DNA from 2 places in the Kitasatospora sp. NBC_01246 genome. Region 2 is predicted to be linked to the other one. Evidence: predicted binding sites of a transcription regulator. Region 2 holds the regulator's gene; the other holds the start of a gene.
The links. Region 2 encodes HrcA, which represses chaperone genes, less so after heat shock. Its sites were predicted from a motif close to TTNGCACTCNGNNNNNCNGAGTGCNAA; they were not measured.
Positions count from the first base shown of each region.

Region 1: the regulator HrcA is predicted to act here: its motif matches at 10,780-10,806, upstream of groES (co-chaperone GroES).

Region 1 covers NZ_CP108484.1:3,655,514-3,669,888, forward strand. Annotated here, with positions in the region: gene OG618_RS15890 (serine/threonine-protein kinase) at 1-393, opposite strand, end outside; gene OG618_RS15895 (hypothetical protein) at 646-1,233, shown strand; gene OG618_RS15900 (GuaB3 family IMP dehydrogenase-related protein) at 1,292-2,419, opposite strand; gene guaB (IMP dehydrogenase) at 2,995-4,497, opposite strand; gene shbA (RNA polymerase sigma factor ShbA) at 4,758-5,342, opposite strand; gene OG618_RS15915 (response regulator transcription factor) at 5,843-6,454, opposite strand; gene OG618_RS15920 (WhiB family transcriptional regulator) at 7,014-7,340, shown strand; gene OG618_RS15925 (LysR family transcriptional regulator) at 7,420-8,439, opposite strand; gene groL (chaperonin GroEL) at 8,572-10,200, opposite strand; gene groES (co-chaperone GroES) at 10,333-10,638, opposite strand; gene OG618_RS15940 (class I SAM-dependent methyltransferase) at 11,008-12,183, shown strand; gene OG618_RS15945 (polysaccharide deacetylase family protein) at 12,196-13,134, opposite strand; gene OG618_RS15950 (hypothetical protein) at 13,195-13,548, opposite strand; gene tsaD (tRNA (adenosine(37)-N6)-threonylcarbamoyltransferase complex transferase subunit TsaD) at 13,545-14,375, opposite strand, start outside.
Region 2 covers NZ_CP108484.1:2,988,744-3,003,118, reverse strand. Annotated here, with positions in the region: gene OG618_RS13145 (ABC transporter ATP-binding protein) at 1-203, opposite strand, end outside; gene OG618_RS13140 (ABC transporter ATP-binding protein) at 227-1,960, opposite strand; gene OG618_RS13135 (AMP-dependent synthetase/ligase) at 2,284-4,206, shown strand; gene hemW (radical SAM family heme chaperone HemW) at 4,266-5,495, shown strand; gene OG618_RS13125 (DUF3097 domain-containing protein) at 5,553-6,386, opposite strand; gene pspAB (PspA-associated protein PspAB) at 6,418-7,002, opposite strand; gene htpX (zinc metalloprotease HtpX) at 7,032-7,952, opposite strand; gene hrcA (heat-inducible transcriptional repressor HrcA) at 8,213-9,247, shown strand; gene dnaJ (molecular chaperone DnaJ) at 9,324-10,463, shown strand; gene OG618_RS13100 (16S rRNA (uracil(1498)-N(3))-methyltransferase) at 10,554-11,303, shown strand; gene OG618_RS13095 (S41 family peptidase) at 11,430-14,375, shown strand, end outside.

The DNA.
Region 1 (14,375 bases), 670 kb from region 2:
GAGCACCCCCAGCACGTCCAGCGCGATCTCGGCGGCCCGGCCGGGCGACAGCGGCCCGTCCTCCTTGATCACGTCCGCCAGCGAGCGGGACTCCACCAGCTCCATGACGATCCACGGCCGGTCGTCCTCCTCGACGACGTCGAAGACGGTGACGGCCGAGCTGTGCCGGATCCGGGCGGTGGCCTTGGCCTCGCGCAGTGTCCGGACGATCAGCCGGTGCTTCTCGTCCTCGTCGACGCTGCCGTTCATCCGCAGTTCCTTGACCGCGACGATCCGGCCCAGCATCTCGTCCTCGGCACGCCACACGGTGCCCATGCCGCCGCGCCCGAGCACCGCGTCCAGCCGGTAGCGTCCGGCCAGGAGGCGGCCGGTGGAGCCCTGCGCCTGGGTCATTCGGAACGTTCCCCCATGTGCTGCTGGCGGTCGAGGTGACGGCGCGTCGGCCCGGCGCGGGCCCGAACGCCAAGCCTCCATCATCCCCTGTCCCGAGGGCCCGCGACCACCCGGCCCCCGGCCAGCCTGGTGACGGACCGGAACGGCCCCGGCGCTCCGTGCCCGATCTGTGATCGAAAACTCTGTCCGGCCGCCCCCGGGCGCTGCTAGCGTTCGGCAGCTCACCGTCTTTCCCGGGGGGATTCGACGCCCATGACCGCACCCGCACCGGGCACTGACGGCCGGTCGGACCGGCCGCGTACGGCCACGCACTACTCCGTCGCACCGGAACCGGAGACCCCCGAGGGCTATGTCGCCCCGGGCATGCCCGGGGCCCCGGTGGCCGGTTACCACCCCGCCCCCGCGCCCGAGCCCGCCCCGCAGGGCCGGCGGCGCCGGGGCCGCCGGGGCGGCCGCACCACCGTCGCGATCGCCCTCGCCGTCGCCGCGATGCTGGCCGGCGCGCTGGCCTACGGTCTCGCCCCGGCGCGGGCGGCGAGCACCGTCGGCTGGCTGGCCATCGCCCCGGCCGCCGCCGTCGCCCTGCCGCTCGGCCGGCTCGGCGGCCGCGGCCACGCCCTGCCCCCGCTGGGCGCGCTGCTCGCCGCCGGCGCGCTCTTCCTCGGCCAGCTGATCGGCGAGGCCCGCCGGCTGCCCGGGCCGACCGGTGCGTACGACGCGCTGCTCCGGGACGCCCTCGCCCACTGGCGCGCCGACCGCCACCCGCTGGACGCCGTCTTCTACGGCATCGCGCTGATCGGCGGCTTCCTGCTCACCCGCCGCGCGGCCGCCCGGGACTGAACGCGGGAGGCCCCCGCCGGAACGCGTCCGGCGGGGGCCTCCCGCACAGCGGGGCGGCTCAGCGGTGGTTGAGCGCCGGGTTGACCGTCACCTCGACCCGCTGGAACTCCTTGAGCTCCGTGTAGCCGGTGGTGGCCATCGCGCGGCGCAGCGCGCCGAACAGGTTCATGGTGCCGTCGGGGGTGTGCGACGGACCGGTGAGGATCTCCTCGGTGGTGCCGACGGTGCCGAGGTTGACCCGCTTGCCGCGCGGCAGCTCCTCGTGGACGGCCTCCATGCCCCAGTGGAAGCCCTTGCCCGGGGCGTCCGTGGCGCGGGCCAGTGCCGCGCCGATCATCACCGCGTCGGCGCCGCAGGCGACGGCCTTGGGGATGTCGCCGCTGTAGCCGACCCCACCGTCCGCGATCACGTGCACGTAGCGGCCGCCGGACTCGTCCATGTAGTCGCGGCGGGCGGCCGCGACGTCGGCGACGGCGGTGGCCATCGGCACCTGGATGCCGAGGACGCCACGGGTGGTGTGGGCGGCGCCGCCGCCGAAGCCGACCAGCACGCCGGCCGCACCGGTGCGCATCAGGTGCAGCGCGGCCGTGTAGGTGGCGCAGCCGCCGACGATGACCGGGACGTCCAGCTCGTAGATGAACTGCTTGAGGTTCAGCGGCTCGGCGCCGCTGGAGACGTGCTCCGCGGAGACGGTGGTGCCCCGGATGACGAAGACGTCGACACCGGCGTCCACGACGGCCTTCGAGAACTCGGCGGTGCGCTGCGGGGAGAGCGCGGCGGCGGTGACCACGCCGGAGTCGCGGACCTCCTGGATCCGCTGCTTGATCAGGTCGGCCTGGATCGGCGCGGCGTAGATCTCCTGCAGGCGGCGGGTGGCGGCGGCCTCGTCGGTGAACGTGGCGATCTCGTCCAGCAGCGGCTGCGGGTCCTCGTAGCGGGTCCAGAGGCCTTCCAGGTTGAGCACGCCCAGACCGCCGAGGCGGCCGATCGCGATGGCCTGCTGCGGGGAGACCACGCTGTCCATCGGGGCGGCCAGGAACGGCAGGTCGAAGCGGTAGGCATCGATCTGCCAGGCGATCGAGACCTCCTTCGGGTCCCGGGTGCGGCGGCTGGGGACGACGGCGATGTCGTCGAATGCGTACGCCCGGCGGCCGCGCTTGCCTCGCCCGATCTCGATCTCAGTCACTTCGTTCGAGCCCTTCTGGTTTGTTGCTCATACCCGCCGGGTCACCCCGGCCGCCCCCAGTATCCCGCACACCGTGCTAGTCGCGCGCTCGCCTCCGGGGCGCTCGACCCGGCGCCGACACTCGTCGCTCCAACGCCCCCCGCATCTTCGCCCGCTCGCCTCCGGGGCGCTCGACCCAAGCGCCGACACTCGTCACTCCAACGCCCCCCGCATCTTCGCCCGCTCGCCTCCGGGGCGCTCGACCCGGCGCCGACACTCGTCACTCCAACGCCCTCGTACCTCGGTCGTCCTCGCTCCTCCCTTCTGCACCGGCGCGCCCCTTCGGCTCGGGCCGGGCCGGGTCGTCCTCGCTCCTCCCTTTCGGCACCGGCGCGCCCCTTCGACTCGGGGCGGGCCGGGTCGTCCTCGCTTCTCCCTTTCGGCACCGGCGCGCCCCTTCGACTCGGGGCGGGTCGGGTCGGCCGGGGCTCGGGCAGGCAGCAGCGGGGCGCGCCCCTACGGCACCGGTCCGCACCCCGGACAAGCGCGAGGGACCCACCGCCGGGTGGCGGTGGGTCCCTCGGTGTCGGGCGGTGTCAGCGGCTGGTGTAGTTCGGTGCCTCGACGGTCATCTGGATGTCGTGCGGGTGGCTCTCCTTGAGACCCGCCGAGGTGATCCGGACGAACCGGCCCTTGCTCTCCATCTCGGCGATGGTGGCCGCACCGACGTAGCCCATGGTCTGGCGCAGGCCGCCGACCAGCTGGTGCAGCACCGCGGACAGCGGCCCGCGGTAGGGCACCTGGCCCTCGATGCCCTCGGGGACGAGCTTGTCGTCCGAGGCCACCTCGGCCTGGAAGTAGCGGTCCTTGGAGTACGAGCGGCCCTGGCCGCGGGACTGCATGGCGCCCAGCGAACCCATGCCGCGGTAGGACTTGAACTGCTTGCCGTTGATGAACAGCAGCTCGCCCGGGGACTCCTCGCAGCCGGCCAGCAGCGAGCCCAGCATCACGGTGTCGGCACCGGCGGCGAGCGCCTTGCCGATGTCGCCGGAGTACTGCAGGCCGCCGTCACCGATCACCGGCACGCCGGCCGCCTGGCACGCGACCGCGGCCTCGTAGATGGCGGTGACCTGCGGGACGCCGATGCCGGCGACCACGCGGGTGGTGCAGATGGAGCCGGGGCCGACGCCGACCTTGACGCCGTCCACGCCGGCGTCGATCAGCGCCTGGGCGCCGTCACGGGTGGCGACGTTGCCGCCGACCACGTCGATGCCGACGGCGGCCTTGATCTTGGCGATCCAGGCCAGCGCGTTGTGGCTGTGGCCGTGCGAGGTGTCCACGACCAGGAAGTCCGCGCCGGCCTCGACCAGGGCCTGGGCCCGGTCGAACGCCTCGGCGCTGGCGCCGACGGCGGCACCGACCAGCAGCCGGCCCTCGGCGTCCTTGGCGGCGTTCGGGTACTTCTCGGCCTTGACGAAGTCCTTGACGGTGATCAGGCCCTTGATCCGGCCCTCGTCGTCGACCAGCGGGAGCTTCTCGATCTTGTGCCGGCGCAGCAGCCCGATCGCGTCCTCACCGGAGATGCCGACCTTGCCGGTGATCAGCGGCATCGGGGTCATGATCTCGCGGACCTGGCGGGTGCGGTCCGACTCGAAGGCCATGTCACGGTTGGTGACGATGCCGAGGAGCCGACCCGACTCGTCCGCGATCGGCACGCCGCTGATCCGGAACTTGGCGCAGAGCGCGTCCGCCTCGGCCAGGGTGGTCTCCGGGCCGACCGTGATCGGGTCGGTGACCATGCCGGACTCGGAGCGCTTCACCAGGTCGACCTGGTTGGCCTGGTCCTCGACCGAGAGGTTGCGGTGCAGGACGCCGACGCCGCCCTGCCGGGCCATCGCGATCGCCATCCGCGCCTCGGTGACCTTGTCCATCGCCGCGGACAGCAGCGGGATGTTGACGCGCACGTTCCGGGAGACCCGCGAGGAGGTGTCGACCTGGTTCGGCAGCACCTCGGAGGCCCCGGGCAGCAGCAGCACGTCGTCGTACGTGAGCCCGAGCATCGCGAACTTCTCGGGTACGCCTGCGGCGTTGTAGGACATTTGGGGGTACCTTCCGTGGCCGGCCTAATCCGCTCGCGCCCTGAGGGTGGGGGCGCACTCCATCGCTCACTCGCTCAGGCCGCCGAAAGCTCGGTGCCATTGGAGGAACCTCCAGGGAAACCCCGCTCGCACCCACGGAACTTTGGCGACCCGCCCAGGCGCCGATACCCCATGGTACTGGCACCGCGAATGTGTCCTCGTGTGCCCTTGACAACACCGACCGCCCATGGGCCATTCCGGCCCCCCACCAGGGCGGACGATCAGGAGGACTCCTCCGCGAGCGCCCGCAGCCGGCTGAGCGCCCGGTGCTGGGCGACCCGGACCGCGCCCGGCGACATCCCGAGCATCTCGCCGGTCTCCTCCGCCGACAGCCCGGCGGCCACCCGCAGCAGCACCAGCTCACGCTGACGGGCCGGCAGGTTGGAGAGCAGCTCCTTGGCCCAGGCCGCGTCGCTGCTGAGCAGCGCCCGCTCCTCGGGGCCGAGCGCCTCGTCCGGCACCTCCGGCAGGTCGTCCTGCGGGACGACCGTCGAGCCGGGGCCGCGCATCGCGGCCCGCTGCAGATCGGCGATCTTGTGCGCGGCGATGCCGTAGACGAAGGCCTCGAACGGGCGGCCCTGGTCCCGGTAGCGCGGCAGGGCGCAGAGCACCGCGACGCAGACCTCCTGGGCGACGTCGTCCACGTGGTGCCGGGCCCCGCCCGGCAGCCGGACCAGCCGGCCGCGGCAGTAGCGCAGTGCCAGCGGGTGGACGTAGGCGAGCAGCGCGTCGATCGCCGGGCCCTCGCCCCGGACGGCGGCCGCGACCAGCTCGCCGACCAACGGGGAGCTGCCGGTGCCGAGCACCGGGGGGCGGCCGGGGCCGATGTCGTCGGGACCGTGTTCGGGGCCCTGGCCGGAGCCGTGGTCCGGCTCGCCGCCACCGAGATCCGCGTACGACGGACCGCGGCCCGGACCGGAGGGCTCGGCCTCCACCGGGTCAGCCTCGCCGGGAGTACCGGCAACGTCGTCACGCATCGGTCCATGGTGCCTGGTCGAACGGGAAAACGCGGCACCGCGTCCGGAGTTGTGCACCGGAACGTTATGCGGTGCGACGCCGGGCACCGCGCCGTCGCGCACCACCGGCCCCTCCTGCACCGTGCCACCTCCCGCCCCGCTGCCGTCGGTGGTCCCGTCCGTCGCGCCGTCCGCCGAATGCGCTGCGGCTCCGTGGTTCGCCGCAGTGCCTGTCCGCTGGTCCCCGAGGTGCTCCACACCTCCATGGTGCAACCTCGGGACCGTAACGTCACACGCCCCTGCGGGGGGAACCGCGACGAGCGCGCCGCAGCCGGCGGAGCCGGCGGTGGTCAGCGGACCAGGCCCCACCGGAAGCCCAGGGCCACCGCGTGCGCGCGGTCCGAGGCGCCGAGCTTCTTGAACAGCCGTCGGGCGTGGGTCTTCACGGTGTCCTCGGAGAGGAAGAGCTCGCGGCCGATCTCGGCGTTGCTGCGGCCGTGGCTCATGCCCTCCAGCACCTGGATCTCACGCGCCGTCAGCGTCGGCGCGGCGCCCATGTCGGGGCTGCGCAGCCGGCGCGGGGCGAGCCGCCAGGTCGGGTCGGCGAGGGCCTGGGTGACGGTCGCCCGCAGCTCGGCGCGCGAGGCGTCCTTGTGCAGGTACCCGCGGGCACCGGCGGCCACCGCGAGGGCGACGCCGTCGAGGTCCTCGGCGACGGTGAGCATGATGATCCGCGCGCCCGGGTCGGCGGACAGCAGCCGCCGGACCGTCTCGACCCCGCCGAGGCCGGGCATCCGGACGTCCATCAGAACGAGATCGGAGCGGTCGGCCACCCAGCGGCGGAGGACCTCCTCCCCGTTCGTCGCGGTGGTGACCCGGTCGACGCCGGGTACGGTCGCGACCGCGCGGCGAAGCGCCTCGCGGGCGAGCGGGGAATCGTCGCAAACGAGAACGGAAGTCATGACCGTCGTCCTCCGCAGCTGATCCGCGTCACGTTGAGCCTCCTGGCTGGTACGAATCTCTCCGACACGGCCGATTGGCGACGGACTCCGTGCCGATCGCCTGAACTTCCCCGCGATCGTTCCCGACGTCCGGCGCCCGCTAACCGCCTCCGCACTTCCAACGACCGTCACTCGAATGAGTTACGGCTTTCAGGGCCATCTCCACCACTGTACGTGGCCAACCCGTTACCGATCAGCTACCTCGCGGTGCACACGCCGCTCTTTTGTGCAGCTCGCGCGCGGTGGGCGCACCACCCGCACACCGGTACGGATCGTCGCGCGCCCGTCGGCCACCCGATTGCCACGTCTGCGCCCGCCGAACTCCATGCCCACTTTGCCCGTTTTTATAGCTTTTGTATGGTCATTGACTGTTGTGCCACTCTGTGGGTGACTTGTCCATGGAGTTGCCGTAAGTCATATTTCCAGGTGTCCACACCAGCGCATCGATGCCTCGCCGTGCCGTGCAGCCCCGCCCGCCGATGGCCGGTCCGCGGCCGCGAGCCTCTGAAGGGAATGAGCCATGGCAGATTTCTCCCGCCTCCCCGGCCCCAACGCCGATCTCTGGGACTGGCAGCTCTCCGCGGCCTGCCGCGGCGTGGACAGCTCGCTCTTCTTCCACCCCGAAGGGGAACGCGGCGCCGCGCGGAGTTCGCGTGAGGCGAGCGCCAAGGAGGTCTGCATGCGCTGCCCGGTACGCACCGAATGCGCGGCGCACGCACTGGCCGTCCGCGAGCCGTACGGCGTCTGGGGAGGCCTGACCGAGGATGAGCGCGAGGAGATGATGGGCCGCTCGCGCAACCGCCTCGTGGAAGTACCGCTGGTCGCGCCGACGGGGCTGCCGCGCTAGGCACGCACCCGCTCCGCGCCATGAAGAAACGTTTCTTCATGGCGCTTCGAGCCGCCGGTGCGCCCGGGCGAACGCCCGGTCAGCGCCCGGCCGCCGCGCCCGCCAGCCGCTCCAGCATCAGCGCCACCGCCGGCACCTCGGCGAGGTCCGGCAGGGTCAGGGCGACCACCTGCCGCACCGCCGGCGCCCCCGAGGCGGTCCGCACCGGCACCGCCGACACGCCGTCGGGGCGCACCGACTCCAGCGCCAGCCCCGGCAGCACCGCCACCCCGAGCCCGGCCGCCACCAGGCCGACCACCGCCGGGTAGTCGTCGGTCGCGAAGTCGATCCGGGGCTCGAAGCCCGCCCCCGCGCAGAGTTCCACCAGGTGCCCCCGGCACTGCGGGCAGCCCGCGATCCACTGCTCCCCCGCCAGTTCGGCGAGTTCCACCGGCTCGCGCCCGTCGCCGCGCCCCGACAGCGGGTGCGCGGCGGGCAGCAGGCCGACCATCGGGTCGTCGAGCAGCGGGGTGACCACCAGGTCGGACCAGTCGGTGGTGGCGCTGAGCTGCTGGGCCTCCAGATTGGCCTCGGCCCGCGCCTCGCGCGGCGTGCCGTGCCCGGGGGCGGACGCCGGAAGGGGCGTCGGCGCGCCGCCGGGGGCCTGCGGATACCTGAAGGCCAGCGCGATCTCGCACTCGCCGCCGCGCAGCATCGCCAGCGACTCCGGCGGTTCGGCCTCGACCAGCGACACGCGCACCCCCGGATGGCTGTCCCGCAGCCGGGCGACGGCCGGCGGCACCAGGGTGGAACTCGCGGTGGGGAAGGAGACCAGCCGCACCCGTCCGGCCCGCAGTCCGGCGATCGCCGCGACCTCCTCCTCGGCGGCGGAGAGCCCGGCCAGGATGCCGGTGGCATGCTTGAGGAGCACCCGCCCGGCCTCGCTCAGCTGCATGCCGCGCCCCGAACGGACCACCAGCGGGGTGTCGACGGACTTCTCCAGGGCCTTCATCTGCTGGCTGATGGCGGGCTGCGTACAGCCCAGCTCACGGGCGGCGGCGGAGAAGGAGCCGGTGCGGGCGACGGCACGCAGAACGCGCAGGTGGCGGGCCTCGATCATGCCTCAGTTATAAGGCAATCTTTGCTTTATGCAAAATTCAACTGATAGTTGAAGAGTCAAACGCCCCACACGCCGCAGGCCCGGCCCGTACCCCGAGGGGCGCGGACCGGGCCTGCGGTCACTGATCAGGCGTCAGTGGGAGTGGCCGTGGCCGCCGTGCGAGTGGCCGTTGTCGGCCTCCTCTTCCTTCTTCTCCACCACGAGGGTCTCGGTGGTGAGCAGCAGGGAGGCGATCGACGCGGCGTTCTCCAGCGCGGAGCGGGTGACCTTGACCGGGTCGATGACGCCGGCCTTCAGCAGGTCGCCGTACTCACCGGTGGCGGCGTTGAAGCCGTGACCGGCCTCCAGCTCGGCGACCTTGTGGGTGATGACGTAGCCCTCGAGGCCGGCGTTCTGGGCGATCCAGCGCAGCGGCTCGGCGAGCGCCTTGCGGACGACCGCGACACCGGTCGCCTCGTCGCCCGACAGGCCCAGGCCGCCCTCCAGCACCTTGGCGGCGTGGACGAGGGAGGCGCCACCGCCGGCGACGATGCCCTCCTCGACCGCGGCACGGGTCGCCGAGATGGCGTCCTCCAGGCGGTGCTTGCGCTCCTTCAGCTCCACCTCGGTGGCGGCGCCGACCTTGATGACGCAGACGCCGCCGGCCAGCTTGGCCAGGCGCTCCTGCAGCTTCTCGCGGTCCCAGTCGGAGTCCGTGTTGGCGATCTCGCCCTTGATCTGGGCGACGCGGCCGGCGACGGCCTCGCTGTCACCGGCGCCGTCGACGACGGTGGTCTCGTCCTTGGTGATGGTCACGCGGCGGGCGGTGCCCAGCACGTCCAGACCGGCCTGGTCGAGCTTGAGGCCGACCTCCTCGGAGATGACGGTGGCACCGGTCAGGGTGGCCAGGTCGCCCAGGATCGCCTTGCGGCGGTCACCGAAGCCCGGGGCCTTGACGGCGACCGCGTTGAAGGTGCCGCGGATCTTGTTCACCACGAGGGTGGACAGCGCCTCGCCGTCGACGTCCTCGGCGATGATCAGCAGCGGCTTCGAGGCACCGCCCTGCAGGATCTTCTCCAGCAGCGGGAGCAGCTCCTGGATGGAGGAGATCTTGCCCTGGTTGATCAGGATGTACGGGTCCTCCAGGACCGCCTCCTGCCGCTCCGCGTCGGTGACGAAGTACGGCGACAGGTAACCCTTGTCGAACTGCATGCCCTCGGTGAAGTCCAGCTCCACGCCGAAGGTGTTGGACTCCTCGACGGTGATGACACCGTCCTTGCCGACCTTGTCGATCGCCTCGGCGATGAGCTCGCCGACCTGGGTGTCCTGCGCGGAGAGGGACGCGACGGCGGCGACGTCGTCCTTGCCCTCGATCTCGCGGGCGATGGACAGCAGGTGCTCGGAGACCGCGGCGACGGCCTTGTCGATGCCCTTCTTCAGGGCGGCCGGGCCGGCGCCCGCGGCGACGTTGCGCAGACCCTCGTTGACCAGGGCCTGGGCCAGCACGGTGGCGGTGGTGGTGCCGTCGCCCGCGACGTCGTTGGTCTTGGTGGCGACCTCCTTGACGAGCTGCGCGCCAAGGTTCTCGTACGGGTCGTCGAGCTCGACCTCACGGGCGATGGTGACACCGTCATTGGTGATGGTCGGCGCACCGAACTTCTTGTCGATGACGACGTTGCGGCCCTTGGGGCCGATGGTCACCTTGACGGTGTCGGCCAGCTTGTTGACACCGCGCTCCAGCGAGCGGCGGGCGTCCTCGTCGAACTGCAGGATCTTCGCCATGTTCCCTATTCCCTCGGGGCTGCGACCGGCACGCCGGCCACCGGACTACGTGAACCAACAACCACGCCCCGGGCCCCTGTCACTGGGACACGGATCCGGGGCGGGCTGGAACGTCTTACTTCTCGGTGCTGCTTACTTCTCGATGATGGCGAGAACGTCGCGCGCCGAGAGGACGAGGTACTCCTCGCCCTGGTACTTCACCTCGGTGCCGCCGTACTTCGAGTACAGGACGATGTCACCGACGGCGACGTCGAGCGGCAGACGCTGGCCGTCCTCGAAGCGGCCCGGGCCGACAGCCAGGACGACGCCCTCCTGGGGCTTCTCCTTGGCGGTGTCCGGGATAACCAGGCCGGAGGCCGTGGTGGTCTCGGCGTCGAGCGGCTGGACCACGATGCGGTCCTCGAGCGGCTTGATGGCAACCTTGCTGCTGGTGGTCACGTCCGAGCTCCCCTTCGGAGATTACGGGGTTGTCTAACGGGTAGTGGCGAACCTACGGGCCTGCCGTCGCGGGGGTCAGACACGCTTCTTCGCGTTAGCACTCTCCTGGTGGTGAGTGCCAAGGACGACCATAGGCCGCGGTTAGCACTCAGTCAACCAGAGTGCCAACGGCGCGCCCGAAACGGTTCTCGCGGGCGGCTGCCGGGCCGCACTCCCGTACGACGCCGCCGATGATCCGCACGCGTGTGCGTCCGATCAGGGCCCACTCCACCAGTGCGCGCGCCCCTCCGCCCCGGTCCGGTCCGTCCCGTCCGCCCCGGGCGGGCCGGCCCCGGGCGGCCCGGCGCGCCGACCGGGGAGAATGAGCGGGTGGAGACCGAGAACCTGCAGCCCCTGCTGACCCCCGAGGGGCAGTCCCTGCTCGCCGAGCTGCGCGAGTTCGCGCCCGAGGAGGAGCTGGCGCTGGCGACCAGGCTGCGCCGGGAGCACTCGGCGGAGCTGGTCTCGGCAGCGTTCGGGCAGGCCCGGCTGCGGCAGCGGGCGCGGGCGAAGTTCGGCGCGGACGCCGACCTGATGTACTTCACGCCCAACGGCGTCGAGCAGTCCACCCGGCGCAGCGTCGCCGAGTGGCGGGCACGGCGCTTCGCCGAGCTGGGCGTGCGGCGGCTGGCCGACCTCTGCTGCGGGATCGGCGGCGACGTCCTCGCGCTGGCCCGGGCCGGGATCGAGGTGCTCGCCGTGGACCGGGACCCGGCGGCCTGCGCGGCCACCGCCGCCAACGCCGCCGCACTGGGCCTGGCGGACCTGGTCGAGGTGCGCTGCGCGGACGTCGCCGACGTCGACGTCACCGGCTACGACGCGGTCTTCACCGACCCGGCCCGCCGCACCTCGCGCGGCCGGGTGTTCGACCCCGAGGCGTACGCCCCGCCGCTGTCCTGGGCGATCGAGGCCGGCCGGCGCACCCCGATCGGCGCGCTCAAGGTGGCCCCCGGCATCCCGCACACGGCCGTGCCGGGCGACGCGGAGGCCGAGTGGGTCTCCGACCACGGCGACGTCAAGGAGGCGGTGCTCTGGTTCGGCACCGGGGCCGACCGCCCGCACCGCGCCACCCTGCTGCCGCACGGCGGCTCGCTGACCGGCGGCGACCTGCCCGACCCGCCGGCCGGACCGGTAGGCCGCTACCTCTACGAGCCGGACGGCGCGGTGATCCGGGCCCACCTGGTCGCCGAGGTGGCCGAGCGGGTGCACGGCCGGCTGATCGACCCGAAGATCGCCTACCTCACCTCGGACCGGCTGGTCGCCACCCCGTACGCGCACGCCTTCGAGCTGACCGACGTGCTGCCGTTCCACATCAAGAAGCTGAAGGCGCTGCTGCGCGAGCGGGCCGTCGGCACCGTGGTGATCAAGAAGCGGGGGATGGCGATCACCCCGGAGGAGCTGCGCCGCCAGCTGAAGCCGAGCGGGCCGAACAGCGTCACCGTGATCCTCTGCCGCACCGACCAGGGCCCGCTGATGATGCTCGGCCGGCCGGTGGCGCTCCCGTAGGCGGACTCCCGGTCAGCCGGCGGGCGGCCGGATGTAGTCCTCCAGCCGGGCCACCGCGAATCCCTGCTCCTGGATGCGGGCCAGCAGCTCCCCGAACATCTGCGTCATCGTCTCGCCCTTGAGGTCCTTGGGCCCCCGGAAGTGGGCGAGGACGATGTCGCCGGGCCGCAGCTTCTTGTCCGCCGCCTGGTACTGCATGTCGTGGATCTGCATCGACTCGCGCCAGAGCACGATCGCGCGCGGCCCGCACTGCTGCACCGAGGTGTTCAGCGCCGGAGTGTTGGCGCCGTCCCCGTACGGCGGGCGGAACAGCAGCGGCGCGGTGCCGTACTGCTGGGTCAGCGCGGACTGGGCGTCGCAGATCTCGGACTTCTGCTTCTCCGGCGCGACCTTGCTCATCTGGGCGTGGTCGACGGTGTGGTTGTGGATGTGGTTGCCGAGCGCCTGGAGCGGCTTGAAGTAGCCGTAGTCGTCCTTGACGATGTCCCGGGTCAGGAACATCGAGACCGGCACCTTGAGGTCGGTCAGCATCTCGACGAATTTCGGGTCCTTCTCGGCGCCGTCGTCGATGGTCACGAAGACGACCTTGTCGGTGGTCTTCACCTCACTGAACACCGGTACGGGGCCGGTCCGTTCGAGCTTGACCGGCTTGTCGGCCGGCGCCGGCGGGGCGGGCGGCAGCGGCTTGAGGTTCCACTTCGCCCAGGCCGCCGCGTCCCCGGCGGCGGGCACCGCGGCGGGCGTCGCCGTGGGAGTCGGACTCGCCGCGGCGGACGGCCGCTGCCCGGCCGCCGGCGTCGTCGCGGCGGTCGCCGCGGGCCCGGCGCCCGTGCCGCCGCTGCCACAGCCGGTGGCGGCGGCCAGCAGCGCCAGCGCCCCCACCGCGTACGTCCTCGTCCTGCCCCGCCCGTACCGCTCCACCGCGCCGCGCTCCCAGCTACCGTCCAGCATGCTCTCAGCTATGCACGGTAGTGGCCGGCCGTTCGGTTCCCGGACAGGCCCGGCAGCTCGCTACTCCGGGTCCGGCCCGGACGCCGGGTTCGCGCAGGTCTCCGGGCCCGCCCCGGTCTCCGGGTGCTCGCTGGACTCCGGGTGCTCGCTGGACTCCAGGTGCTCGCTGGCGAAGGACCAGCGGTGCACCGGGCGGCCGATCAGTGCGGCGGGCGGCTCGGGGACGGGCACCGGCTCCGCCGTCCACCAGGTGATCAGCAGCACCCGGTCGCCCGGCGCACCGAACAGCTCGGCGCGGACCAGACCGGCCGAGCCGCGCAGCGCGGGCAGCGCGACCTCGCGGACCCAGGCCGACAGCTCGGCCCCGCGGCCGTCGGCGGCCCGCGCCTCCCACATCGCGGCGGTGGTGGTCACCGACCGCCGCCCAGCGCCTGGTACGCCTGGCCGTGCACGTCCGTGTGCGGGACGTGCACCTCGGTGACGGGCAGCGAGGAGTCGGCCGACAGGTCGAAGGACGAGGGCGCGCGGTCGCGCCAGACCATCTCGGACCCCAGCGCGGCGACCATCGCCCCGTTGTCGGTGCACAGGCCCGGACGCGGCACCCGCAGCCGGATGCCCGCCTTGTCGCAGCGCTGCTGGGCCATCTCGCGCAGCCGGGAGTTGGCCGCCACGCCACCGCCGATCATCAGGTGGTCGACGCCGTTCTCCTTGCAGGCCTTGACCGCCTTGCGGGTCAGCACATCGGTCACCGCCTCCTGGAACGAGGCCGCGACGTCCGCGATCGGCACCTCCTCGCCGGCCCGGCGCTTGGCCTCCACCCAGCGGGCGACGGCGGTCTTCAGGCCGGAGAACGAGAAGTCGTACGCCGGGTCCTTCGGGCCGCTCAGGCCCCGGGGGAAGGCGATCGCCTTGGGGTCGCCCTCACGGGCGGTGCGGTCGACCACCGGACCGCCGGGGAAGCCGAGGCCGAGCACCCGGGCGACCTTGTCGAAGGCCTCGCCGGCCGCGTCGTCGATGGTCGCGCCGAGCGGGCGGACGTCACGGGTGATGTCCTCGCTGAGCAGCAGCGAGGAGTGCCCGCCGGAGACCAGCAGGGCCATCGTCGGCGAGGGCAGGCGGCCGTGCTCCAGCTGGTCCACGCAGATGTGCGAGGCCAGGTGGTTGACCCCGTAGAGCGGCTTGTCCAGCGCCCAGGCGTAGGCCTTGGCGGCGCTCACGCCGACGAGCAGCGCACCCGCCAG
Region 2 (14,375 bases):
AGCACGCCGAGGGCCAGCACGCCGCTGAGCAGGGCGCGTTCGGGGCGGAGCAGGGCGAGCAGCCGCTTGCCCGAGCCCTTGAAGTCCATCGACTTCTCGGAGCCCTGGCCGCCCATGAACCGGCCGGGGCCGGCCGGGCCGCGGCGGGCGGCGGCGGCCTGCGAGTCGCTGGGCACCTCGCCGGAGCCGGGGCCCTTCGTCATGGGCGCCTTCTTCTGCGGGGTGGTCACGCCGCCTCCTGCTCGGTGAGCTGGGAGAGCACGATCTCCCGGTACGTCGGGTTGTCGGCCATCAGTTCGCCGTGGGTGCCGCTGCCGACGACCGCGCCCTCGTCCAGGACGACGATCCGGTCGGCGTCGCGGATGGTGGAGACGCGCTGGGCGACGATCAGCACGGTGGCGTCGGCGGTCTCCCGGGAGAGGGCCCTGCGCAGCCTGGCGTCGGTGGCGTAGTCCAGCGCCGAGAACGAGTCGTCGAACAGGTAGACGCCGGGCTTGCGGACGAGCGCGCGGGCGATCGCCAGGCGCTGGCGCTGGCCGCCGGAGACGTTGCTGCCGCCCTGGGCGATGGGCGCGTCGAGGCCCTCGGGGAAGCGCTCGACGAACTCCTTGGCCTGGGCGACCTCCAGGGCGTGCCAGAGCTCCTCGTCGGTGGCGTCGGGCCGGCCGTAGCGCAGGTTGCTGGCGACGGTGCCGGTGAACAGGTAGGGCTTCTGCGGGACGAGGCCGACGGTCTCGGCGATCGTCTCGGGGGCGAGTTCGCGGACGTCCACGCCGTCCAGCAGGACCTGTCCGGCGGTGGCGTCGAAGAGCCGGGGGACGAGGCCGAGCAGGGTGGACTTGCCGCTGCCGGTGGAGCCGATGACGGCGGTGGTCTCGCCGGGGCGGGCGGTGATGTCGACGCCGCGCAGGACGGAGGCTTCGGCGCCGGGGTAGCGGAACTCGACGGCGCGCAGTTCGAGCTTGCCCCGGGCCAGGAGTTCGGTGACGGGGGTGGCCGGCGGGACGACGCTGGAGCTGGTGTCCAGGACCTCCTGGATGCGCTCGGCGCAGACCTCGGCGCGCGGCACCATCATGAACATGAAGGTGGCCATCATGACGCTCATCAGGATCTGCATCAGGTAGGAGAGGAAGGCGGTCAGCCCGCCGATCTCCATGCCGCCGCTGTCGATGCGCATGGCGCCGAACCAGAGCACGGCGACGCTGGAGGCGTTCACCACCAGCATCACGGCCGGGAACATGAACGACATCAGCTGGCCGACCTGGAGGGCGACGCCGGTCAGGTCCCGGTTGGCGCCGGCGAACCGGGCCTGCTCGTGGTCGTCCTTGACGAAGGCGCGGATGACCCGGATGCCGGTGATCTGCTCGCGCAGGACCCGGTTCACCGTGTCGATCTTCTTCTGCATGCTGCGGAACTTCGGGCGCAGCGCGCGGACGAGCAGGGCGACCACGACGCCCAGCAGGGGGACGACGGCCAGCAGCAGCGCGGAGAGCGGCACGTCCTGGTTGAGCGCCATGACGATGCCGCCCACGCACATGATCGGCGCGGCGACCATCAGGGTGAAGGTCATCAGGGCCAGCATCTGGACCTGCTGGACGTCGTTGGTCGTCCGGGTGATCAGGGAGGGGGCGCCGAAGGAGCCGACCTCGCGGGCGGAGAAGGTCTGCACCCGGTCGAAGACGGCGGCCCGGACGTCCCGGCCGAACGCCATGGCGGTGCGCGCGCCGTAGAAGACGGCACCGATCGAGCAGAGCGCCTGGGCGACGGTGACGGCGATCATCACACCGCCGATGCGCAGGATGTAACCGGTGTCGCCCTTGACCACGCCCTGGTCGATGATGTCGGCGTTCAGCGTCGGCAGGTAGAGCAGGGCGAGCGTGGACACCAGCTGGAGGAGCACCAGCAGGGAGATCGGTCGGGAGTACGGGCGCAGGTACGCCCTCAGCAGTCTGATCAGCACTGGCACACTCTTGTCTTCGGCAGTGGGGTTCGCATCCCAATTCTCATGCTTCTGTGGACTCGCACAGTTGATTCCGGCCCCGCGCCCCGAGGTTTGTCCAGTCCTTTGCTGAACGCACCGGCGGGCCCGGTTGCGCCGTGCACCGGCGGCTCGACAGTGTGCCAGCTGTCCTCACCCTCTTACGGAATGACCGGTTTCCCCCTAGGCTGCTGATTGCCCCCTTGTTACTCACCGGTATCGGATCGATTGCCCGGGGGCCCGGCGACCGCCCCCACGGGCGCCGCGACATCCCTCAGACGGCCACCCGCCCCCGGAGGTCCTCGTTGAGTTCCGCGCAGTCCCTGATCGACTCCGGCCGTGCCGACATCGTCGCCGGGCGGCCCGCCTCCGTCGCCCACCTGTTCCTGGAGCGGGTCGCCGCCACGCCGGCGGGTGAGGCCTACCGCTTCCCCGTCCCGGTGGACGAGCACGCGGCGGACGGCGCCCCCGGCGCCGAGCAGTGGCGTTCGCTGACCTGGGCGCAGACTGCCACCCGGGTGTACGCGGTGGCCGCCGGCCTGCTGTCGCTGGGCATCAGCCCGGAGGACCGGGTCGCGCTGATGTCCTCCACCCGGCTGGAGTGGGTCATCGCCGACCTCGGCAACATGTGCGCGGGCGCGGCCACCACGGCCGTCTACCCGAGCACCAACGCCGACGAGACGGCCTACATCCTCTCCGACTCGGGCTCCAGGGCGATCTTCGTCGAGAACGAGAAGCAGCTCGCCAAGGTCGTCGGCGAGCTCGGCCAGCTGCCCGAGCTGCGCACCGCCGTCCTCTTCGACGGCACCGGCCCGGTCGCCGGGGCGCCCGGGCTGAACGTGCTCACCCTGGCCGAGCTGGAGCAGCTCGGCGCCGAGTACCTGGAGCAGCACCCGGACGCCGTGCGGCGGGCCGTCGACGCGCTCGACAAGGAGCAGCTGGCGACCCTGATCTACACCTCCGGCACCACCGGCCGCCCCAAGGGCGTGCGGCTGGTCCACGACTGCTGGGCGTACCAGGGGCGGGCGCAGGAGGAGAGCGGGCTGCTGCGCGCGGACGACGTGCAGTTCATGTGGCTGCCGCTGTCGCACGTGTTCGGCAAGAGCCTGATCTGCGGCCAGATCGCCACCGGTCACGTGATGGCGCTGGACGGCCGGGTGGACCGGATCATCCACAACCTGCCGGTGATCCGCCCGACCATGATGGCCTCGGCGCCGCGCATCTTCGAGAAGGTCTACAACGGCATCGCCGGCAAGGCCCGGGCCGAGGGCGGCGCCAAGTACAAGATCTTCATGTGGGCGGCGAAGACCGCCCGCGACTACGCCCGGGTCACCCAGGCCAACCGGATCGCCACCGGGCACGACAGCGCCCCGCTGGGGCTGCGGGTGCGGCACGCGGTGGCCGACAAGCTGGTGTACGCCAAGATCCGGACCGCGTTCGGCGGGCGGATGCGCGGCTCGGTCTCCGGCAGTGCCGCGCTGGCACCCGAGATCGGCTACTTCTTCGCCGGCGTCGGCGTGCCCGTCCTGGAGGGCTACGGCCTGACCGAGAGCTCGGCCGGGATCTGCGTCAACCCCGCCGAGGACCTCCGGGTCGGCACCATCGGCACCGTGCTGCCCGGCAGCGAGATCCGGATCGCCGAGGACGGCGAGATCCTGCTGCGCGGCCCCGGCGTCATGCGCGGCTACCACAACCTGCCGGAGAAGACCGCCGAGGTGCTGGAGCCGGACGGCTGGTTCCACACCGAGGACATCGGCGAGATCGGCCAGGACGGCTTCCTGCGGATCACCGACCGCAAGAAGGACATGTTCAAGACCTCCGGCGGCAAGTACGTCGCGCCGAGCGAGGTGGAGGGCAAGTTCAAGGCGGTCTGCCCGTTCGTCAGCAACATCCTGGTGATCGGCAACGGCCGCAACTACTGCACCGCGCTGATCGGCCTGGACGAGTCGGTGATCATGCCGTGGGCGGCCGAGCACGGCCTGGCCGGCAAGTCCTACGCCGAGGTGGTCGGCGACCCGAAGGTGCACCAGCTGGTCGACGGCTTCGTGCAGCGCCTCAACGGCGACCTCCAGCGCTGGCAGACGATCAAGAAGTTCACCCTCCTCCCGCGCGACCTGGACATCGAGCACGGCGAGCTCACGCCGAGCCTGAAGATCAAGCGGCCGGTGGTCGAGCGGACGTACGCGGACGCCGTCACCGAGATGTACGCGGGCGCGAACGAGGCCTGATCCGTCCGTCGTCCCGTACGGCCTCGATGATCACCGGGGCCGTACGGGACAATGGGGTCATGCCCTCCGCACTCCCCGACGGCGAACCCGTGCCGTCCGACGGTTCCCTGCCCGCGCACGCCCTCGCCGGGCTCGGGTCGCGGCCGTTCGGCTTCTACCTGCACGTGCCGTACTGCGCGAGCCGCTGCGGCTACTGCGACTTCAACACCTACACCGCCACCGAGCTGCGCTCCTCCGGCGCCGTCGCCTCCCAGGAGACCTACGCCGACAACGTGGTCGCCGAGATCCGGCTGGCCCGCGAGGTCCTCGGCGACACCGACCTGCCCGTGCGGACCGTCTTCCTCGGCGGCGGCACGCCCACCCTGCTGCCCGCCCGGGACCTGGTGAAGATGCTGGCGGCGATCCGGGCGGAGTTCGGGCTCGCCGACGACGCCGAGGTGACCACCGAGGCCAACCCCGAGTCGGTCGACCCGGCCTACCTCGCCGAACTGCGCGAGGGCGGCTACAACCGGGTCTCCTTCGGCATGCAGAGCGCCCGGCCGCACGTCCTGCGGCTGCTCGACCGCCACCACACCCCGGGCCGCCCGGAGGCCTGCGTGGCCGAGGCCCGCGCGGCCGGCTTCGAGCACGTCAACCTGGACCTCATCTACGGCACCCCCGGCGAGTCCGACGACGACTGGCGGGCCTCCCTGGACGCCGCGATCGGCGCCGGGCCGGACCACGTCTCGGCCTACTCGCTGATCGTCGAGGACGGCACCAAGCTGGCCGCCCGGGTCAAGCGCGGCGAGCTGCCGATGATCGACGACGACGTGCACGCCGACCGCTACCTGATCGCCGAGCAGGCGCTCGCCGCCGCCGGCTACTCCTGGTACGAGGTCTCCAACTGGGCCACCACCCCGCAGGGCCGCTGCCGCCACAACGAGCTCTACTGGACCGGCGGCGACTGGTGGGGCGCCGGCCCCGGCGCGCACAGCCACGTCGGCGGCGTCCGCTGGTGGAACGCCAAGCACCCGGCCGGCTACGCCCGCGCCCTCGCCGAGCGCCGCACCCCGGCCCAGGGCCGCGAGCGGCTCACCGACGAGGACCGCCGGGTCGAGCGCATCCTGCTCGAACTGCGCCTCGCCGAGGGCATCCCGCTGGACCTGCTCACGGCGACCGGCCGCGCGGCCGCCGACCGGCACCTCGCCGACGGCCTGCTCGACCGCACCACCCACGAGCGCGGCCGGGCCACCCTGACCCTCCAGGGCCGCCTCCTGGCCGACGCCGTGGTCCGCGACCTGGTGGACTGAGAGTCGTTGCCGTGGTGTCGGCCGCCGGCTCGCGGTCGCGGGCCCACGGCTGACCGGTCAGTCCTCCAGGGTGACGAAGTCGATCAGTTCCTCGACCTTCGCCAGGAGCGCGGGCTCCAGGTCCTTGAAGGAGTCGACCGAGGCGAGGATCCGCTTCCACGCGGCGGGGGTGTCGGCCGGCCAGCCGAGGCGGCGGCAGACGCCCCCCTTCCAGTCCTCGCCGTAGGGGACGTCCGGCCAGCCGGGGATGCCGACGGAGGAGGGCTTCACGGCCTGCCAGACGTCGATGTACGGGTGGCCGACGACCAGCACGGCGTCGCCGGTGACCCGGGCGGCGATCCGGTGCTCCTTGGTGCCGGGGAGCAGGTGGTCGACCAGGACGCCGAGCCGGCGGCCCGGGCCGGGGGCGAAGTCGGCGACGATCGCGGGCAGGTCGTCGATGCCCTCCAGGTACTCGACAACGACGCCCTCGATCCGCAGGTCGTCCCCCCAGACCCGCTCGACCAGTTCGGCGTCGTGCCGCCCCTCGACGTAGATCCGCGACTCCCGGGCCACCCGGGCCCGCGCTCCGGGGACGGCGACCGAGCCGGAGGCCGTCCGGCCCGGGGCGCGCGGGGGAGCCGGCGCCGCGGCGGCGGGGCGGACCAGGGTGACGGTCCGGCCCTCCAGCAGGAAGCCGCGCGGCACCAGCGGGAACACCCGCCGCTTGCCGAACCGGTCCTCCAGGGTGACGGTGAACCCCTCGGCGGTCTTCTCGCAGCGCACCACCGCGCCGCAGAAGCCGGTCGCGGCCTCCTCGACCACGAGGTCCCGGTCGGCGGGCACCTCGGGGGCGGGCTGCTGCCGCTTCCACGGCGGGGTGAGGTCGGGTCCGTACTGGCGGCTGCGCATGCAGGTGACTATAGGCAGGCCCGACGGGGCGTCACAGGCCCGGCGCGCCCCAGACCGGGAACCAGCGGGTGAGGTCCTTCTCCAGCCGCAGGTCGTTCCCCAGCATGGCGTTGACCTGCAGTTCCAGCGGGCTGTCGCGCTTCTCCCCGCCGCCCGGCACCGGCGCGAACGGGTAGAAGGTGCCGCGCTTGTACAGGTAGACCAGCGCCAGCGGCTGCCCCTCGGCGCCGCGGAAGGCCACCAGCGAGCAGAGCAGCTGCGGGCCGAAGCCGTTCCCCTCCAGCTCGCTGTTGACCGCGTGCAGGTCGTTGACCAGCTCCGGCAGCTCCTCGGGGGTGTGCCGGGCGAGCAGCCAGGAGTAGCCGTAGGCGTCCTTGGAGGCCTCCACCGGGACGCCGCCGCGCTCGGTGTCGGCGTCCAGCAGGGCCCGGACCTGCCGCTCGACCTCGACGAAGGCGCCGCCCTCGACCGAGGAGAAGCAGACCGACCCGACGCCGGTCGGCCGGAAGCCGGCCGCCGCCTCCAGGGTCAGCGCGGCCGAGGGCACGCCGAACAGCTGGTCGAGGTCGGGCCGGACGGGCTTGGTGCGGCCGAACAGTGCGTCCAGGATTCCCACGGCGGTCCCCTCCGGGGCGTGTCGTCGGCTCAGCGGCCGAGCTGGGTGGAGATCTTCGCCAGCTGCTCCAGCCGCTGCTCCAGCGAGGGGTGGGTGGAGAACAGCTGCGAGGCGGCCTCCCGGGCGCTCAGCGCGGGGGCGAAGTAGAAGGCGTTGTACGGCTGGGCCTGCCGCAGGTCCTTGGTCGGGATCGCGGCGATCTGGCCGGTCACCTTGGTGAGCGCCGAGGCCAGTGCGCTGGGCCGGCCGGTGAGCTGGGCGGCGGCCCGGTCGGCGGCCAGTTCCCGGTAGCGGGAGAGCAACCGGGTCAGCAGGAAGCTGATCGCGTACACCACCACCGACACCAGCGGGATGACCAGCGCGGCGATCGCGGCGTTGGAGTCGTTGCTGTTGCGGCCGCCGCCCATGAAGCCGCCGTACATCGCGATCCGGGTCATCGCGCCGGCCAGTACGCCGAGGAAGCCGGCGATGGTCATCACCGCGACGTCCCGGTGGGCGACGTGCGACAGCTCGTGCGCCAGGACGCCCTCCAGTTCCTCCGGTTCCAGCCGCCGCAGCAGCCCGGTGGTGACGCAGACCACCGCGTTCTGCGGGTTGCGGCCGGTCGCGAAGGCGTTCGGCATGTCGTTGTCGGCGACCGCCACCCGGGGTTTGGGCATGTCGGCGAGGGCGCAGAGCCGGTCGATGGTGCCGTGCAGCTGGGGGTACTGCTCCGGGGTCACCCGGTGGGCGCCCATCGCCCGTTCGGTGATCTTGTCGCTGAACCAGAACTGGGCCACGAACAGCCCGCCGGAGATCAGCACGATCAGTGGCCAGGCGCCGCGCAGCAGCGCGATCAGCAGGCCGGTGAAACCCACGTACAGGAGCCCGATCACGAACATGGTCCCGACCATCCGGCCGGTCAGGCCGCGGTCCGGGGCGAAGCGGGTGGGCTGGCCCGAGGTCGACATCGCTGGTCCTCCGTTCGCCGTTCGCTATCGATGCTGCCACCCGGCCGGTCCCGCGGCATCACCCGCGCGCCGCGCGATGCGGGCAGGATCACCCCGGCGGTGCCGTTCCTGCCGTCGGACCCGGGCCTTACACTGGCAGGTACGGTTCTGGCACTCCTCTGTTCAGAGTGCCAAAGGCCGCGGTCCGCCCGGCGGACCGCACCATGCCGGAACGACACACGTCACCACGGACAACGTGCGAAGAGGGAGGTGCGTGCCCCATGGCCGGTGAGGTCCGCCAGCTCGACGAACGCAAGCTCGCCGTGCTCCGCGCCATCGTCCAGGACTACGTGGGCACCGAGGAGCCGGTCGGCTCCAAGGCTCTCGTCGAACGCCACAACCTCGGGGTCTCCCCGGCCACCGTCCGCAACGACATGGCCGCGCTGGAGGAGGACGGCTTCATCCACCAGCCGCACACCAGCGCCGGGCGGATCCCCACCGACAAGGGGTACCGCCTCTTCGTCGACCGGCTCGCCGAGGTCAAGCCGATGAGCGCACCCGAGCGGCGGGCGATCCGGCACTTCCTGGACGGCGCGGTGGACCTGGACGACGTGGTCGCCCGCACGGTCCGGCTGCTCGCCCAGCTCACCCGGCAGGTGGCGGTGGTCCAGTACCCCTCGCTCTCCCGCTCCACGGTGCGCCACATCGAGCTGGTCGCGCTCGCTCCGGCCAAGGTCATGCTGGTCCTGATCACCAACACCGGCCGGGTCGAGCAGCGGATGGTCGACTGCCCGGGTCCGGTCGGCGAGGTGGTCCTCGCGGACCTCCGTGCCAAGATCAACACGAGGGCCGTCGGCGTGCGGCTGCCCGACGTGCCGGGGCTGCTGGACGAGCTCCCGGCGATGTTCGAGGCGGTGGACCGGCCGGCCGTCACCATCGTCCTGGCGACGCTCTTCGAGGCGCTCGCCGAGCAGAACGAGGAGCGGATCATGTTGGCCGGCACGGCCAACCTGACCCGCTTCGGCCACGACTTCCCGCTCACCATCCAGCCGGTGCTGGAGGCGCTGGAGGAGCAGGTCGTCCTGCTGCGCCTCCTGGGTGAGACGGCGGACGCCGGGATGACGGTCCGGATCGGCCGGGAGAACGCGTACGAAGGGCTCAATTCCACCTCGGTCGTCTCGGTCGGTTACGGTTCGGGCGACGAGAGCGTGGCCAAACTGGGTGTGATCGGTCCGACCCGGATGGACTATCCGGGCACAATGGGGGCGGTGCGAGCGGTGGCACGGTACGTGGGCCAGATCCTGGCCGAGTCGTAGGGAACGACCGGTGTCACACAGGTGACACCGGTACCAGTCGCAAGCACTTCTACAGGCGGAACAAGCGGAGCATTTGGTGGCCACGGACTACTACGCGGTACTCGGCGTCCGACGGGATGCGGGGCAGGACGAGATCAAGAAGGCGTTCCGGCGCCTGGCGCGCGAACTGCACCCGGACGTCAACCCCGACCCGAAGACGCAGGAGCGGTTCAAGGAGATCAACGCCGCCTACGAGGTCCTCTCCGACCCGCAGAAGCGGCAGGTCTACGACCTCGGCGGGGATCCCCTCTCGCCCAACGGCGGAGGCGCGGGCGGCTTCGGCGCGGGCGCGGCCGGGTTCGGCTTCTCCGACATCATGGACGCGTTCTTCGGCGCGGCCGCCGGTCAGCGCGGCCCGCGCTCGCGCACCCGGCGCGGCCAGGACGCCATGATCCGGCTGGAGATCACCCTGGAGGAGGCCGCGTTCGGCACCACCAAGGAACTCCAGGTCGACACCGCCGTCACCTGCACCACGTGCAGCGGCGAGGGCGCCGCCCCCGGCACCTCCGCGCAGACCTGTGACATGTGTCGCGGCAAGGGCGAGGTCTCCCAGGTCACCCGGTCCTTCCTGGGCCAGGTCATGACCTCCCGGCCCTGCCCGCAGTGCCAGGGCTTCGGCACCGTCGTGCCGACCCCGTGCCCGGAGTGCGCCGGTGACGGCCGCGTGCGGGCCCGCCGCACCCTGACCGTGAAGATCCCGGCCGGTGTCGACAACGGCACCCGGATCCAGCTGGCCGGCGAGGGCGAGGTCGGCCCCGGCGGCGGCCCGGCCGGCGACCTCTACGTCGAGATCGCCGAGAGCACCCACCCGACCTTCCAGCGCCGCGGCGACGACCTGCACTGCACGGTCACCATCCCGATGACGGCCGCCTCGCTCGGCACCCAGGTGCCGCTGCAGACCCTGGACGGGCTGGAGGAGGTCGACATCCGGCCCGGCACCCAGTCCGGCCAGTCGATCCCGCTGCACGCCCGCGGCATCACCCATCTGCGCGGCGGCGGCCGGGGCGACTTGATAGTGCACGTCGAGGTGCAGACGCCCACCAAGCTCGACCCCGAGCAGGAGGACCTGCTGCGCCGGCTCGCGGTGCTGCGCGGCGAGGAGCGGCCCTCCGGCCAGTTCGCGCCGGGCCAGCAGGGGCTGTTCTCCCGGCTGAAGGACGCCTTCAACGGCCGCTGACCGTACCGGCGCCCGGTGCCCCGCTCCCGGCGGGTCACCGGGCGCCGTCGTTCCCCCGTCCGTCCCCCCACCCCCACTCCAGGAACCGCCATGACCGCGCCCGTGTTCGTCGTCGAGACCGCGCAGCTCGCCTCCGCCGCCCCCGGCGCGGTGGTCCGGCTGGACGGCCCGGAGGGGCGGCACGCCGCCGCCGTGAAGCGGCTGGAGCCGGGCGAGGCGGTGACCCTGGCCGACGGGCTCGGCCTGGGCGCCGACGGCACCGTCACGGCCGTGCACGGCAAGGACGCCGTCGAGGTGACGGTCGCCGGGGTCCGCCGGGAGGCCGAGCCGGCGCCGCGGATCGTCGTCGTCCAGGCGCTGCCCAAGGGCGACCGCGGCGAGCTGGCGGTGGAGACCATGACCGAGGTCGGCGTGGACGTGGTGATCCCCTGGGCCGCCTCCCGCTGCATCACCCAGTGGAAGGGCGAGCGCGGTGCCAAGGCGCTCGCGAAGTGGCGCTCCACCGCCCGCGAGGCGGGCAAGCAGTCCCGCCGGCTGCGCTTCCCCGAGGTCCGCGAACTCGCCACCACCCGCCAGCTGGCGTCCGTCCTGGCCGGGGCCGCGCTCGCCGCGGTGCTGCACGAGGACGGCGCCGAGCCGCTGGCCGGCGCCGCGCTGCCCGGCGGCGGGGACATCGTGCTGGTGGTCGGCCCCGAGGGCGGGGTCTCCCCGGAGGAGCTGGCCGCCTTCGCCGAGGCCGGTGCCAGGCCGTACCGGCTCGGGTCCTCGGTGCTGCGCACCTCGACCGCGGGAGTGGCCGCCGGCGCCCTGCTGCTGGGCCGCACCGGCCGCTGGGGCTGAGCGGGCCGGTCGCCGCACGGACCGTTCGTCCCCCGGTGGTTCGTTCCCCGGCGGTTCGTCCCCCGTAGGGGGCGGCCTGCGCGAAACCGGAGGCGCGCCGCCCCGGCGGGTGCGTAGGGTGCGGCTGTGAGCGAATCCCCGAGCACCCCTGCCGGCGCCTACCTGCGCCATCCGCACCTGCACGGTGACCTGATCACCTTCGTCGCGGAGAACGACGTCTGGCTCGCCCCGCTGGACGGCGGCCGGCCCTGGCGGCTGACGGCCGATCACGTCCCGGTCCGCCGCCCGCGCTTCTCGCCGGACGGCCGGCACATCGCCTTCGTCTCCACCCGGGACGGCGCGCCCGAGGTGCACGTCGCGCCGGTGGACGGCGGGCCGTCCCGGCGGCTGACGTACTGGGGCAGCGACCAGACGCAGCTGCAGGGCTGGACGGCCGACGGCAGCCCGGTCGCCACCACCTCCGCCGGACAGGCCACCCTGCGCCGCACCTGGGCCCACGCCGTACCGCTGGACGGCGGCGAGCCGCGGCGGCTGCCGTACGGGCCGGTCGGCGGCGTGGCGTACGAGCCGGGCGGCGACCGGGTGCTGCTGCTCTCGGCGGCCGGTGCGGAGCCCGCGCGGTGGAAGCGCTACCGGGGCGGCCGGGTCGGCAAGCTCTGGATCGGCGCCGAGCGGTTCGCCCGCGTCCACGAGGAGCTGGACGGGCACATCGAGGCGCCGCTCTGGGTCGACGCGCCCGGCGGCGCCCGGATCGCCTTCCTGGCCGACCACGAGGGCGTCGGCGAGCTCTACTCCAGCCTCCCCGACGGCAGCGGCCTGCGCCGCCACACCACCTCCCCGGAGGGCTTCTACGCCCGCGGCGCGACCAGCGACGGCACCCGGGTGATCTGGCACCGGGCCGGTGACCTCTGGCTGCTGGACGACCTCGACGGCGCCGAGCCGCGCCGGCTGGACGTCCGGCCGTCCGGCCCCCGGGCCGGCCGGCGGCCCCGCCCGGTGCCGGCCGCGCACTGGCTGGAGAGCGCCGCCCCCGACCGCACCGGCCGGGCCGGCGCCGTGGTGGTGCGCGGCAGCGTGCACTGGCTGCCGCACCGGGAGGGCCCCGCCCGGGTGCTGGACGAGACGCCCGGCGTCCGGGCCCGGCGGGCCCACGTGGTGCCGGGCGAGGACGGTGCGCAGGGCGTGCTCTGGGTGACCGACGCCGACGGCGAGGACGCCGTCGAGTACGCCCCCGCCGTGCTCGGCGAGGAGCGCCGCCGGCTGGCCGGCGGACAGCTGGGCCGGGTCCGCGCGCTGGCGGTCTCGCCGGACGGCAAGCAGGCGGCGGTCGGCGCGCACGACGGCCGGGTCCTCCTGGTGTCGCTCGCCGACGGGACGGTGCACGAGCTGGACCGCAGCACGGACGGCGAGGTCAGCGGGCTGGCGTTCAGTCCGGACTCCGCCTGGCTCGCCTGGTCGCGGCCGAGCCCGGGCTTCGGGGCCTGGTCGCTGCGCCAGATCGTGCTGGCCAACCTGGCCACCCGCACGGTCGGCGAGGTCACCCCGGCGCGCTTCATCGACACCTCGCCGGCCTTCACCGCCGACGGCCGCCACCTGGCCTTCCTCTCGGTGCGCAACTTCGACCCGGTCTACGACTCGCACGTCTTCGACCTGTCGTTCCCCAACGGCTGCCGCCCGTACCTGGTCACCCTGGCCGCCGACACCCCTTCCCCGTTCGGCCCGCGCCGGGCCGGGCGGCCGGCCGGCGGGGAGGACGACGAGCCCAAGGGCAAGAAGGCGGACGGCGAGGAGGGGGCGGCCGACGCCCCGCCCGCCACCCGGGTCGACCTGGACGGGATCGCCGACCGGATCATCCCCTTCCCGGTCGAGGGCGGCCGGTTCGGCGAGCTGGCGGCCGCCAAGGACGGCGTGCTCTGGACGCGGATCCCGCTCACCGGCGAGCTCGGCGACGACGCGGCCACGCCGGAGGACGAGCAGCCGCGCCCCACTCTGGAGCGGTTCGACCTGCGCAAGCGCCGGGTCGAGCAACTGGTCGACGGGCTCGACGAGTTCGCGGTCAGCGGCGACGGCACCCGGGTCGCCGTGCTGGACGAGGGCGAGCTGCGGATCGTCCCGGCGGACCACAAGGCGGCGGGCGACGACGACGAGATCGACGTCGACCTGCACCGGCTGCGGGTGACCGTCGACCCGGCCGCCGAGTGGCGGCAGATGTACGACGAGAACGGCCGCCTGATGCGCGACAACTTCTGGCGCCCGGACCTCGGCGGCCTGCCCTGGGCCGAGATCCTCGACCGCTACCGGCCGCTGGTGGAGCGGCTCGGCTCGCACGACGACCTGGTCGACCTGCTCTGGGAGGTGCACGGCGAGCTGGGCACCTCGCACGCCTACGTGCAGCCCTACGGCATCCACACCGAGGCCGCCCGCCGGCAGGGCAAGCTCGGCGCCGACCTGGTCAAGGACGGCGAGGTCTGGCGGATCGCCCGGATCCTGCCCGGCGAGTCCTCGGACCCGCGGGCCCGCTCGCCGCTGGCCGCGCCGGGCGCCGCCGTCCGCCCGGGCGACGCGGTGCTGGCCGTCAACGGCCGCCCGGTGGACGCGACCGCCGGCCCGGCCCCGCTGCTGGCCGGCACCGCCGGACAACCGGTCGAGCTGACCGTGGCCGGCAAGGACGGCACCGACCGCCGGTACCCGGTGGTCGTCCCGCTCGCCGACGACGAGCCGCTGCGCTACCACGACTGGGTGGCCGGGCGGCGGGCCGCCGTCCGGGAGCTGTCCGGCGGGCGGCTCGGCTACCTGCACATCCCCGACATGCAGAGCACCGGCTGGGCCCAGATCCACCGCGACCTGCGGTCGGAGATGGCCCGGGAGGGCGTGATCGTCGACATCCGGGAGAACCGCGGCGGCCACACCTCGCAGCTGGTGATCGAGAAGCTGGCCCGGCGGATCGTCGGCTGGACGGTCGCCCGCGACCTCGCCAACCCGGTGCCCTACCCCGGTGACGCGCCGCGCGGGCCGATCGTCGCGCTGGCCGACGAGTTCTCCGGCTCGGACGGCGACATCGTCAACGCCGCC